DNA from 3 places in the Cytobacillus mangrovibacter genome. Region 3 is predicted to be linked to each of the others. Evidence: a T-box and tRNA genes for the amino acid it is inferred to sense, from the RefSeq annotation. Region 3 holds a T-box; the other regions hold tRNA genes.
What was found. The T-box of region 3 lies ahead of argS (arginine--tRNA ligase). A T-box ahead of a tRNA ligase gene usually reads a tRNA of that ligase, here a tRNA-Arg.

Region 1: it has a tRNA-Arg gene. The T-box ahead of argS (arginine--tRNA ligase) is inferred to sense a tRNA for this amino acid. The anticodon was not compared.
Region 2: it has a tRNA-Arg gene. The T-box ahead of argS (arginine--tRNA ligase) is inferred to sense a tRNA for this amino acid. The anticodon was not compared.

The regions. Positions count from the first base shown of each region.
Region 1 covers NZ_JBIACJ010000004.1:194,220-198,509, reverse strand. Annotated here, with positions in the region: gene ACFYKT_RS09515 (sugar-binding transcriptional regulator) at 1-46, opposite strand, end outside; gene ACFYKT_RS09510 (glutaredoxin family protein) at 274-549, opposite strand; gene rpoN (RNA polymerase factor sigma-54) at 563-1,894, opposite strand; gene ACFYKT_RS09500 (hypothetical protein) at 2,060-2,302, opposite strand; tRNA gene ACFYKT_RS09495 (tRNA-Arg) at 2,520-2,591, opposite strand; gene clpP (ATP-dependent Clp endopeptidase proteolytic subunit ClpP) at 2,906-3,511, shown strand; gene ACFYKT_RS09485 (HPr family phosphocarrier protein) at 3,652-3,906, opposite strand; gene whiA (DNA-binding protein WhiA) at 3,940-4,290, opposite strand, start outside.
Region 2 covers NZ_JBIACJ010000005.1:206,498-210,787, reverse strand. Annotated here, with positions in the region: gene rph (ribonuclease PH) at 1-486, shown strand, start outside; gene ACFYKT_RS11350 (XTP/dITP diphosphatase) at 503-1,114, shown strand; gene ACFYKT_RS11345 (metallophosphoesterase) at 1,111-1,632, shown strand; tRNA gene ACFYKT_RS11340 (tRNA-Arg) at 1,761-1,834, shown strand; T-box leader at 2,326-2,581, shown strand; gene ilvB (acetolactate synthase large subunit) at 2,660-4,290, shown strand, end outside.
Region 3 covers NZ_JBIACJ010000007.1:265,499-269,788, reverse strand. Annotated here, with positions in the region: gene ACFYKT_RS14850 (MFS transporter) at 1-578, opposite strand, end outside; gene argS (arginine--tRNA ligase) at 1,103-2,791, opposite strand; T-box leader at 2,840-3,054, opposite strand; gene ACFYKT_RS14840 (hypothetical protein) at 3,183-3,611, opposite strand; gene ACFYKT_RS14835 (hypothetical protein) at 4,070-4,290, shown strand, end outside.

The DNA of each region.
Region 1 (4,290 bases), on a different contig from region 3:
ATAAATCAGGTAATAATCTCTTTTGAACATCAATTAATGAGTACATTGATTTTCCCCTTCATTGATATTGGACGTTTTTTGTCCCTCGTAGACATATTATGTCCCGATTGAAGCAAAAAAAATCACTCCTGCTATACTTTCATTTTAACAGGAGTAATCATTGAATTCAATTATAAAGTGAAACTTCCTTCAGTGGGGTGCTTTTCCACACTGAAGGTTAGTTTCACTTATCGGGCCTTTACGGGCAGTTATTCCCATTTATTTTATGGGAATTTACTGCCCGTTAATCTGCGATAAAGATTTACTTTTTTCTGAAAACGCTTCACTAATGGTCAGATGATCAATTTGTCCATATTGAATTTCTTCTCCATCAATCTCAACAACTGGAATCATAATTCCGTATTTTTCAGTTAGTTCGTCACTCGAATCGATATCCATCTCTTGAAAAATAAAATCCCACTCTTCTTGCAGCTCAAGAACAATCTTTTTGGCTTTATCACATAATGGACAGCGGCTGCGAGTATAAAGCACAAGTGTACTTTTATCCACAATTATTCTCCTTTCAATCATACCGTTTTCTCTTTGAAGAGGACTGGATGCCAAGCTGATCCCGATATTTGGCAATCGTTCTTCTGGAAACGACCATGCCCTCCTGCTCTTTTAACAAATGAACAATTTCTTGATCAGATAGTGGCTTCTGTTTATTTTCGCCCTCTACCAATTGACTAATAATCGTCTTTACTTGTTTGGACGAGGTATTCTCATCTGATGTCGTTTTGATTGTACTCGAGAAGAACGATCTTAATTCAAACGTGCCAAAAGGGGTTTGCGCGTATTTCTCCCTTACAGCTCGGCTGACAGTCGATTCGTGAATCTCAAGTTCATCTGCGATCTCCTTCATCGTCATTGGCCGCAATTGGGTCGGTCCATTCATGAAAAAGTCCTGCTGTTTTTCTACAATTTTCAAAGAAACCTTCGTTAATGTTTCTTTTCGCTGCTCGATACTTCTCATGATCCATTGGTAATCCTGCTGATTTTCCTGAATAAAGCGGCTTACCTGTTTATCATGATTAGAGGAGAACTTTTGATAGTATGCTTCATTAAAACTAATTTTCGGAAGTGCTTCATCAAATACACTTACCGAGAATGAGGAACCATCCCACTGAACAATCACATCTGGCACTATGTAAGCTGATTTTTCATGTTGAAAAGAGGCAGCTGGCCTTGGATTTAATTGTTGCACCCGATCAAAAACCTCTTGAATCTCACTCATCTGAATATCTAGATTCTTCGAAATGTCCTTCCACTTTTTCTCGGCAAAAGCGTTAAAGTACTTTTCGATAATTTCTTCAGCAAGCTGGTTTCTTTTCTCATCCCTCTTTAGTTGCAGAAGGAGACATTCCTGCAAATTACGGGCACCGATCCCAGCAGGCTCCAATTCCTGCAGAAGCTTCAAACTCTCAAAAGCTTCTTCTTCCGAAATTTGAAAATACGCAGCAACTTCACTTAATTCAGTACGCATGTAACCGTTTTCATCTATGCACTCAATCAAATAATCAAATACTCTTTTTCTATCAGAATTTAAATGATTAAAGTCTAACTGAGATTTTAAATATTCATCAAGAAAGGCGACTGTTTCACCAATCTGTTCTATCCAATTTTGCTTATCTTTATCCACTTTTTTACGAGTCGGCTTCACTCGGTCCTTCCGTGGGTCCATGGCTTGCACATTGCCAGGCTCTATCTGCAATAAGGGGTTTTCCAATGCTTTATTCTCTAGGAATGCAGAAAGCTCCTGTGCATTATATTGCAATAAAGCAATGGCCTGTGTCAGCTCTTGCGTCATCGCTAGCTTCATAGTCTGCTGCTGCCATAACCCTGCTTGTAAGTTCATCTTCATCCCCCCTCGTGTTCATTTTACAATAACGTGAAGGAATGTTGTATGGAAAAATATTGTCATGAGGTTTCTAGTGGAACTGTTTGAAACAAAAAAGTGAGAAACAGAAGTAATAAAAGGGGATAGCCTATGGGTCGCAGCTTTCTAAATAAATCAGCTTGCTTATAGGAAAAAGATCCCCGTTATAAATGAAAGGCCAAAAATCACTGTCATAACTAAGTAGAAGTTGTAATTTTTATCTTTAGTTTTTGAGCCAAAATAGACTTTTGTTACTGAAGCTGTAAAGAGCAAAAGTTGAGAGGTCACAAACATCAACTTACTATTTCCATTAATTAAAAAGTAGGTTGATAAGATCAAGAGAATAACAACAAATACTCTTAACCAGATCGGCGTTTGATTTAACATTTGATCCTCCTCCTTTTACATATTGAGTTTTTTTTGATAACAGGTAAATCTAGTAATATTTTAATAATCCACACATAAGTTACATTCTACATTCAAAACCTTAAAAAAATCAGGATATCTTCAATTATCGCTTACCCCTCTCCTAAAAATAAACATAAAAAAAGTGTTTCCACGAAAGAAACGTGGAAACACTTTGATTTTTTCAAACTATAAGTAGCGCCCTCGGAGGGAATCGAACCCCCATTTTAAGAACCGGAATCTTACGTGCTATCCGTTGCACCACGAGGGCATTAGAAAAATTACCAATGATAAGCATTTGTGTTACAAATATAAATTATATGCGATTTTTTTCAACATTGCAAGGGATCTTTTGTTTAAAAACTGGTGGAGCGGGTATGATGGAGTAATGGAAACCAAGTGCGTAGAGCTCATTTATTGTCGAATAAATAATCAGGCAAATGTAAGTGTATTGTTTGACCTTTATTGACCATCAGTGTATCATAATATTACATACATGTTTCTTAGAAAACCCTTTTCAAAAGGAAGAGCTCAAGTATCGATTTTGTATGTCAACCCTTACTTAATTAAAGGAGGAATAAAGAGATGAACTTAATCCCTACAGTTATTGAACAAACAAACCGTGGAGAGCGCGCGTACGATATCTACTCCCGTCTTTTAAAAGACCGTATTATCATGCTTGGCAGTGCGATCGATGATAATGTGGCCAACTCGATTGTAGCACAATTATTATTCTTAGAAGCTGAAAACCCTGAGAAAGATATTACATTATATATTAACAGCCCAGGTGGAAGCATTACTGCTGGTATGGCAATCTATGACACAATGCAGTACATTAAAGCAGATGTTTCAACAATTTGTACAGGTATGGCCGCTTCAATGGGTGCATTCTTGCTTGCAGCTGGTGAAAAAGGCAAGCGCTATGTTCTTCCAAACAGTGAAGTGATGATTCATCAACCACTAGGTGGAGCTCAAGGGCAAGCAACGGAAATCGAAATTGCAGCTAAACGAATTCTATTCCTTCGTGATAAGCTAAATACGATTCTTTCTGAACGCACAGGCCAACCGCTTGAAGTCATTGCAAGAGATACAGATCGCGATAATTTCATGACTGCCGAAAAAGCATTAGAATACGGATTAGTCGATAAAATTATTACTCGTAATCCTGCAGAAGACAAAAAAGAGAAGTAAAAATATAGAACACATGGGATTTCTTAATCGAACCCCATGTGTTTTTTTGTTTATCGAGCACTAAAAAACAGAGGGACGGTTCTTCCGTTCCTCTGTTCATTTAGCAAAAAAAAGAAACAAGAGAAACGTCCCCTTGTTTCCTATTCTTGCTGAATATAGTTGGACAGTTCTTCAAGCGCTTCTGTCTCATCTCTGCCGTCGACCATTAATGTAATTACTGAACCAGAGCTAACTGCAAGGCTCATTAATCCCATGATGCTTTTTGCATTTACTTTCTTACCATCTTTTTCAAGAAAAACGTCTGATGCAAACCGGTTTGCTTCTTGAACAAATAATGCTGCCGGCCGCGCCTGTAATCCCGTTTTTAATTTCACTTCTATCTGTTTCTCAACCATTTCTTCCTTTCCTCCCTTATAAAATGATCAACCTTAAATCGTTTCCCCTATTCGTAGCTTTTCAGCAATCTCATCTATTTTTCTTAAACGATGATTAATCCCTGATTTACTAATGTTTCCCCCAGAAACCATTTCACCAAGCTCTTTTAAAGTGACATCCTGATAGGCGACACGCAGCTCTGCAATCTCCCTAAGTTTATCAGGTAAAATATGCAAGCCGACCGTTTCATCGATAAACCGTATATTTTCTACTTGGCGTATTGCAGCACCAATCGTTTTATTTAAGTTCGCTGTTTCACAATTAACGAGTCGGTTAACGGAATTTCTCATATCACGAACAATCCGTATGTCTTCAAACTTTAGCAAGGCACTATGAGCACCAAC
Region 2 (4,290 bases), on a different contig from region 3:
CAACGCTTGATTGGACGTGCTTTACGAGCGGTTGTTGACTTGGAAGCGCTTGGAGAAAAAACGATCTGGCTTGACTGTGATGTGATCCAGGCAGATGGCGGCACAAGAACCGCATCGATTACGGGAGCGTTTGTGGCGATGGCACTAGCTTTAGAAAAAGTAAGTACATCGAAAAAGATGAAAAGATATCCCATTAAAGATTTTTTAGCAGCAACTAGCGTTGGGATATTAGAGAACAAGCAAGTGGTCGTTGATTTAAATTATATTGAGGATTCAAAAGCACATGTCGATATGAATATTGTCATGACGGGAAATGGCGAATTTGTCGAATTACAGGGGACAGGTGAGGAAGCGACTTTTTCTTACAATGAGCTTCAAGATTTGCTAAAAGCTGGGCAGGATGGGATTGTCCAATTATTTGAAATTCAAAAAGAAGCACTTGGCGAAGAAATCACTAGTAAAATACAGTCAAGAAACGAGAAATAAGGGAAGGTGCACGGGAATGTCTGAGGTTATTATTGCAACAAAGAATCAAGGAAAAGCAAAGGAATTTACTCGAATGTTCCAACCGCTAGGCTTTGAAGTGAAGACACTGTTAGATTTTCCAGAAATAAAGGATGTTGAAGAGACAGGAACAACCTTCGAGGAAAATGCGATATTGAAAGCAGAAACGATTGCTAGGCTTCTTGATAGAATGGTTATTGCAGATGATTCAGGTCTTGCGATTGATGCGCTAGAAGGAAGACCAGGGATTTATTCGGCTAGATATGCCGGAGAAGAAAAAAGCGATGAAGCCAATATGAACAAAGTGCTAGAAGAGCTTACAGATGTGCCAGATAATGAGCGAAAGGCAAGATTTTTCTGTGCTCTTGCAGTGGCATCACCAGGAAAAGAAACCTTTATAGTCTCTGGGACATGTGAAGGGCTAATATTACGTGAAAAAAGGGGCTCCTACGGATTTGGCTATGATCCGATTTTCTTTGCAATTGAGAAAGGAAAGGCGATGGCAGAGCTCACACCTGAAGAAAAAGCGCAAATTAGTCACCGTGCAAATGCCCTGCGTAAATTAGAAAGTGAACTACCCTCTCTTCTAGCTGGAGCCGGGAAAAAGTGAAAATTCTAATTGTCAGTGACAGTCATGGACTCACAGAGGAGCTGCGGGAAATAAAGGCACAATATGCCGATGAGGTTCAAATGATGATCCATTGCGGAGATTCAGAGCTTCAAGCAGATGAGAAAGTTTTAGAAAACTTTATAGTTGTTCAGGGTAATTGTGACTTTTCAGGGCAATTTCCTGAGGCTCTAGTTGAAGAAATTGGCGGTCTGCGTATTTTTGTTACCCATGGCCACCTCTATTCAGTTAAATCAACACTGCTGAATCTTTCTTTACGTGCCCAAGAAGCAGCTGCGAATATTGTTTGTTTTGGACATTCTCATTTCCTTGGGGCAGAAATGATTGATGGCATTCTTTATATCAACCCTGGAAGCATCAGGCTGCCAAGAGGAAGAACAGAAAAAACTTTTGTTATTTTAGAAGTAAATGAGAATGAGATGAAACTTCATGTTCATGATCTTAATCATGGAAAGCTAGATGACTTAACCCAAGTATTTTCACTTCCAAAAAGAGATTGAACAGCATATACTACTAGGGAAGCTAAAAAACTTCCCTAGTAAAAAAATATCAATTTTGTGTTGACTTTTAATTGTTTGCCTTATATAATAAAACTTGTCGTTGAAATACTTTTTAAAAATTTTATTAAGTCCCAGTAGCTCAGCTGGATAGAGCATACGCCTTCTAAGCGTACGGTCGGGAGTTCGAATCTCTCCTGGGACGTTATTTACACATCAGACTAGCTATATATTTTATTTTTAAAAACTCACTTCTTTAGATGAGTTTTTTTTATGTTAAATTTTCCTCGAATAATTGCCTTAATCATGCCCGCAATCGATTAAGAGGTGATGCTAAGAGAACGATAAGGAGCTAATCGTTCCCTTAATCGATCAAATCACAAAACAATGGTAACGATAATGCGTTTCAACATGAAAAGCTCATTGGAAAAATATTTTTATAATCTTACAGAATATTTACAGGTCAACGATGAAAGCGTATACAATTAATCAGATTAATTTAAATTATCAAACAATTTTTAAAAAGGGTGTTGACGGTTTAATAAAATGGGCGTAAGATAGTCCTCAATATAAGAAATCAAAAAATTATGAAATAAAAACCAGCCAACTTTTAGGTTAGCGAAACCAATTAATACATAGTTTTTTTTAACCTAAAAATTCAATGGTTTAAAGTGCTAAAACAAAAAATATAATAGCTATAAAGCGAAGAAGAGGATAAGTAGTTTTATGAATTGGAATTTACAGAGAGCCGGAGCTGCTGTGAACCGGTAATTCCCCCATAAAATGAACTCACCTCAGAGCATCAGCTTGAAAGAGTCAATCGAGTAGAGTTGATCGGGTGTCTATCACCCGTTATCAAAACGGACAGGAAATAGTTGTCCATAAGTGCATGCAGATTGCGTGAATTTAGGGTGGTACCGTGGAATGGGATTAAAGCCTTTTCACCCCTTATACCTAGGATTAGTAGGTTTTTAAGGGGTGGAAAGGCTTTTTATATTGAATTAAAGGAAAAAGAGGAGGTTTTATACAAATGTTGCAGCAAGCTGCCATGGCAGAATCAAAGGCTAAGACCGAAATGGTCACTGGTGCTGATCTGTTATTAGAGGCCTTGGAAAAAGAAAAGGTGGAAGTGATCTTTGGATATCCTGGAGGAGCTGTACTTCCGATTTATGACAAGCTCTATGATTCAAAAATTCTCCACGTTTTGCCAAGGCATGAGCAAGGAGGAATTCATGCAGCGGAAGGGTATGCAAGAATTTCCGGGAAACCTGGGGTGGTTATTGCCACATCTGGCCCAGGAGCAACGAACATTGTTACGGGTCTCACAGACGCAATGATGGACTCTCTTCCGCTCGTCGTATTCACTGGTCAGGTTCCGACAAATGTAATCGGTTCTGATGCTTTCCAAGAAGCAGATGTTTTAGGGATTACAACACCGATTACGAAATACAATTACCAAGTTCGAAGGATTGAAGATATCCCTCGAATTGTGAAAGAGGCATTTTATATTGCAACAAGCGGAAGACCAGGGCCAGTCTTGATAGATATTCCAAAAGATATTGCAGCAACTGTATCAAAACCTCCAGAAGAACAAGAGATAAAGCTACCTGGCTATCAGCCAACCGTACAGCCTAACTATTTGCAAATCAGAAAACTATCTGAGGCAGTTAGTCGGGCGAAAAAGCCAGTTATACTTGCTGGAGCTGGTGTCCTTCTTGGGCAAGCTTCGAGTGAATTAAAAGCATATGCAGAACAGCAGCAGCTTCCCGTTATTCATACACTTCTTGGTTTAGGCGGATTCCCAGCAGACCATCAACTGTTTGTTGGAATGGCTGGCATGCATGGCTGTTATGCATCGAATATGGGTTTAAGCGAATGTGATTTATTAATTAATATTGGAGCAAGATTTGATGACCGGCTTACAGGAAATTTGCAATTCTTTGCCCCTCATGCAACGGTTGCTCACATCGATATTGATCCAGCTGAAATTGGGAAGAACGTTCCAACAGCCATACCAGTTGTTGCAGATGCAAAAGAAGCATTAAAAGAATTAATCAAGCAAAATGGAAAACCGCCAGCCCATTCGGAATGGTTGGAACAAATTCATAAATGGCAAGAGGAGTATCCTTATCATTATGGGGAGTCAGACACTCTTAAGCCCCAAAAAGTGTTAGAGATGCTTTATGAAAAAACAGCTGGGGATGCAATCGTCGTCACAGATGTTGGGCAGCACCAAATGTGGGCAGCACAGTATTACCAATTTAAAAAAGCGAATCGATGGGTGACTTCAGGTGGTCTTGGAACCATGGGTTTTGGATTACCGGCAAGCATTGGAGCGCAGCTAGCTGATCCGGAACGATGTGTCATTGCTGTTCTTGGGGATGGCGGATTTCAAATGTCTACACAAGAGCTTACAGTCATTAAAGAATTAAATCTCCCGATAAAAATCGCAATATTCAATAATTTATCACTCGGAATGGTTCGGCAATGGCAGGAAATCTTTTATGACAAACGGTATTCCCATAGTAAAATTCCTATCCAGCCTTCCTTTGTGAAGCTAGCAGAAGCTTACGGAATAAAAGGATATGAAATAAATACAGCTGAAGAAGCAGAAGTCCTTTTTGAGGAAGTGTTGAATAGCCGAGAGCCTGTTCTGCTTGA
Region 3 (4,290 bases):
TTGATGTGTAATGATGATTGTACTTTCACTAAAAATAGACACATAATAGAAATAACAACTAGCCCAAAGGTAATAACAAATGTTGTTTCCTTTCCCCAAAAAGCAAGTACGACCCCTCCGAAAGTCCAGCCTGCAAACAAAAATGTTTGATCCACACTTGAAATCAGACTATTCGCTTTCACTCTTGCATTTTCAGGGACAATCACTTTTACTAAAGAGCTTTTAATTGGTGAAAAAAAGCCATTAAAAAATGAAATAATGGATAACAGAATAAAGATCATAACTAAAATAGCCACAGTCAATTTCTTGTGAAACAGCACAAATAGTCCTGCAAGCAATAACAATTGAGTCACTTGTGCAAATATTAGCAAATACGTAAGCTTCCATCGATCAGACACTACAGGCAAAACAATTCCGCTTCCCATACGTGCGATGACACTTACTAATGTGACTGCAGCTGACAATGTTGTTGAGCCCGTTTCATTATAGAGATGTAAAACAACTACCATGGTATACAATGCAAATCCGAGATTTGTTGATGTTTGACTGATAAGTAATGCATAGTAGGAACGGTTCAAAGGGTATCTCCTCTTCTGTAAAGTAACTAGAATCTTTTTTTATAAGCTAGTAAATTAGAGTGAAACGAAAATAGGCTTTTCACTAAAAGATTACGACTATATTATACCATCTCCTCGTTCATTGATTGACGTTAGGCATGATTAGTATCTATTCGTTACTATGAATGTGATTTTCATTAGATGATGGGGATGATTTACTTCATTTCACTGTAAAAAAACAGGCTTAAAATGCAAGAATGGAAAACCTTCTTGTATTTCAAGCCTCACTTAAGTTATTGAAATCCCCCTGTATCCTGATTATCTCCCATCATATAGTTTGAACTATCTCCGGGCTTTGCGTTAGGATTGGTCGGTATCGGAGGATGATTATTAATTTTTTTATGTCTCCTGTCTATAAAGAAAGCAAATGCTAATATCGTAAGCACGATGATAATTAGAAACCAAATCGTACAACTCACACTCCTTATTTTCCCACTCTATCATAGAATATGGTTGTGATGAATATTCAGTACCTTCTTTAAAAATTACATTTCTTTTGGTGCCTCAATTCCCAATAATCTTAACCCTTCTTTCAGAACAATTTGAACGGCATAAACAAGTGATAATCTTGCTTGTTTTTGTTCTTGATCATCGAGAATACGGACAGATCCATAATATTTATTAAAAGCCTTGGAAAGGTCAAGAACATATTTAGCCATTTGAGACGGATCACAATCATTAAAAGCACGAGTAATTACATTGGGAAAGGCCATTAAATTTGTTATTATTGGCCATGCTTCATTATCTGAAAGGGCTAACTGGTCATTGCTTTCCAAATAGTTCCCCTTTTTCAAAATAGAGGTTGCACGAGCATGTGTATATTGGACATACGGACCCGTTTCTCCTTCAAAGCGCAACATGTCTTCCAACGAAAATTCAATATCATTTAATCGATCATTTTTTAAATCATGGAATATAACTGCACCTACTCCAACTTGACGAGCAACAATCTCTTTAGATGCAAGTGCTGGATTCTTATCGATAATATTATTCTTGGCAAGATTTATCGCATCCATTAACACTTGTTCTAATAATACAACTTTCCCCTTTCGTGTAGACATTTTCTTTCCGTCTTTCAGCATCATCCCAAATGGAATATGTTTGAGTCCTTCATGCCATGTATACCCCATTTTTTGCAATACTTCGAACAATTGTTTAAAATGGAGCGTTTGTTCGTTCCCTACAATATATAATGACTGAACAAACTGGTAAGTATCGTGACGATAAATAGCTGCTGCTAAATCACGAGTAGCATAGAGAGTGGTTCCATCTTTTTTCTTAATTAAACAAGGTGGTAAATCATTATCGATTACGACAACTTTTGCTCCCTCTGATTCTTTTAATAACTTCTTTTCCTCTAATATTTGAACCACTTGATCCATTTTATCATTATAAAAAGCTTCACCATGAGTTGAATCAAAGCTCACACCTAATAATTTATATATATTGGAAAACTCCTCCAACGATTCATCTCTAAACCATTTCCACAGTTCCAGAGCCTCTTCGTCTCCTTCTTCTAGCTTCTTAAACCAAAGTCTCCCTTGATCGTTTAAATCAGCATTTCGTTCAGCCTCTTCATGAAACTGAACATATAATTTTAGAAGCTCTTTGATTGGATTTTCCTTTACCTTTTGTTCTTCCCCCCACAGTTTATAAGCAACAATTAATTTTCCGAACTGTGTACCCCAATCACCTAAATGATTGATTCTAATTGGCTTGTATCCACATTTTTCAGAGATTAATGCGATCGCATTCCCAATTACTGTAGAACGTAAATGTCCCATTGAGAAAGGCTTTGCAATATTAGGAGATGAAAAGTCAATTGTGATTACTTCTTGATCTCCTATGTTTACATCCCCATATTTTTCTTTTTTCGAGATAACTTCCTGAATAATGTATGAGGACACTTCTCTTTTATTTAAAAATACGTTGACATACCCGTTTACTGCTTCAGCATTTTGAAATTCATTGGACAACTGAACTTTCTGTGTAATTTCAAGTGCAATCGTTTGTGGTGCTTTACGGTAAATTTTTGCTAATTCAAAGCATGGGAATGCCAAATCGCCCATATGCTCAAATTTCGGCTTTTCAATCATACTTTTCAACTTACTTTTTTCCATATAATCTTTTAATTGACCATAGAGAACATCTGCTAAAGCATCTTTATAATCCACCATTTTTTTCCCTCCCAAAAATAAAAAACACCCGTCTCTTTTCCGAAGAAAAGAGACGGGTGTTTCACTAACCCGCGGTACCACTCTACTTGTTTCATAAAAAACCACTCAATTTGATAACGGGGTCTACCCCGACTTCTCCTACTTACGTTCAGAAAAGCATCTCCAAAGTGCGGTTCATTATTTGCCACATGATCAGGCTTCCACCATCCCTGACTCGCTTTGCTGCAACAAACAACTACTCTCTTTGTCATTGATTTTAAAAAAGTATTTTCAATTATTATAGCCGTTCGTATCGAATTTGCAATAATTATTTGGATATTTTAATTATAGAAATTTCCTTTGCCTCGTATAGGGTGCTATGAATAAAGGTACCATCTTATCTCATTACTTATTTATTCATATGTTCATAATCTAATACTTCCACTTTGAACCCATGACCGCATCCAATTTTGGGGCTGTCGCAACTCGGAGATACTCTTACTTTAACCAAGTCTTGTGCATAGTTGACTGGGGCAATTCTTTCGTCAGGAACTTGAAGACTTATAGAAATATCATATGAATGATTGTTGTTATACACAATACCAACAATCCTTTGTGCTTGCCAACGAAAAGCAGCATAATCATTACTAGGATACTCTTGCATCACCCTTTTATCTATATATGGAAATATAATATCTCTAATAATGTCTTCTGGTGTAACATACCAGTCATCTGCATACGGTTTAATTTCCTTTGTTTCTGGAAGGTTTTTAGCCTTTACTATAATATTTACGGATAACATTAATAAAATCGTAAAGAGAACAATCATTTTCTTCATGATATCACTCCCATGAAATAATACAGTTAGATTTAGCATTCTAAAATAATATTATCCACAACAACAGTAATCCGTATTTCCAAACCTTATTGTTTCGATCGACATTAATTAACCAAATTAATGTTCAATATATTTTATCCGTTAGTAATACAAGAAAAGCTGACTAACCAACAGCTCCGTTCTTTAACTCTTGCCCCTATTACGTCAAGATGCCTTATCGAACTTCAATTATAAAAGCATAACTTGAGCTTCCCTTTTCCCAACTTGCATGGACATCGTAAATATAAAATAACAAAATAATATCCTCCTTTTTGTGTGTTGGAGGAATTATTGCCTAGATTCTAGAAATGGAAACAAAAGTATTGAACCATCGGACGGAATAGCTACACTAAACAACGAACAAACTGTTGAAACATTATAAACACACAAACGTCTAACTAATAGAGGAGGAGATTTACTTGAAAAAGGTTATAGGAGTTGCCGGTTTGGTAATTATCATTTCTCTTGTAAGTGTCCTTATGTTTACAAATGATTTTTCAAATATCAAAAAGGTAGAATACCAAAAGTATAATCACTCTAATGGCACTTTCGGTGAAGTAATTGTAATTGATGACAATGATCGAATTATCCAAATTACGAAGATATTTAACAAAGGAAAACACCAAAATATTCAATATAA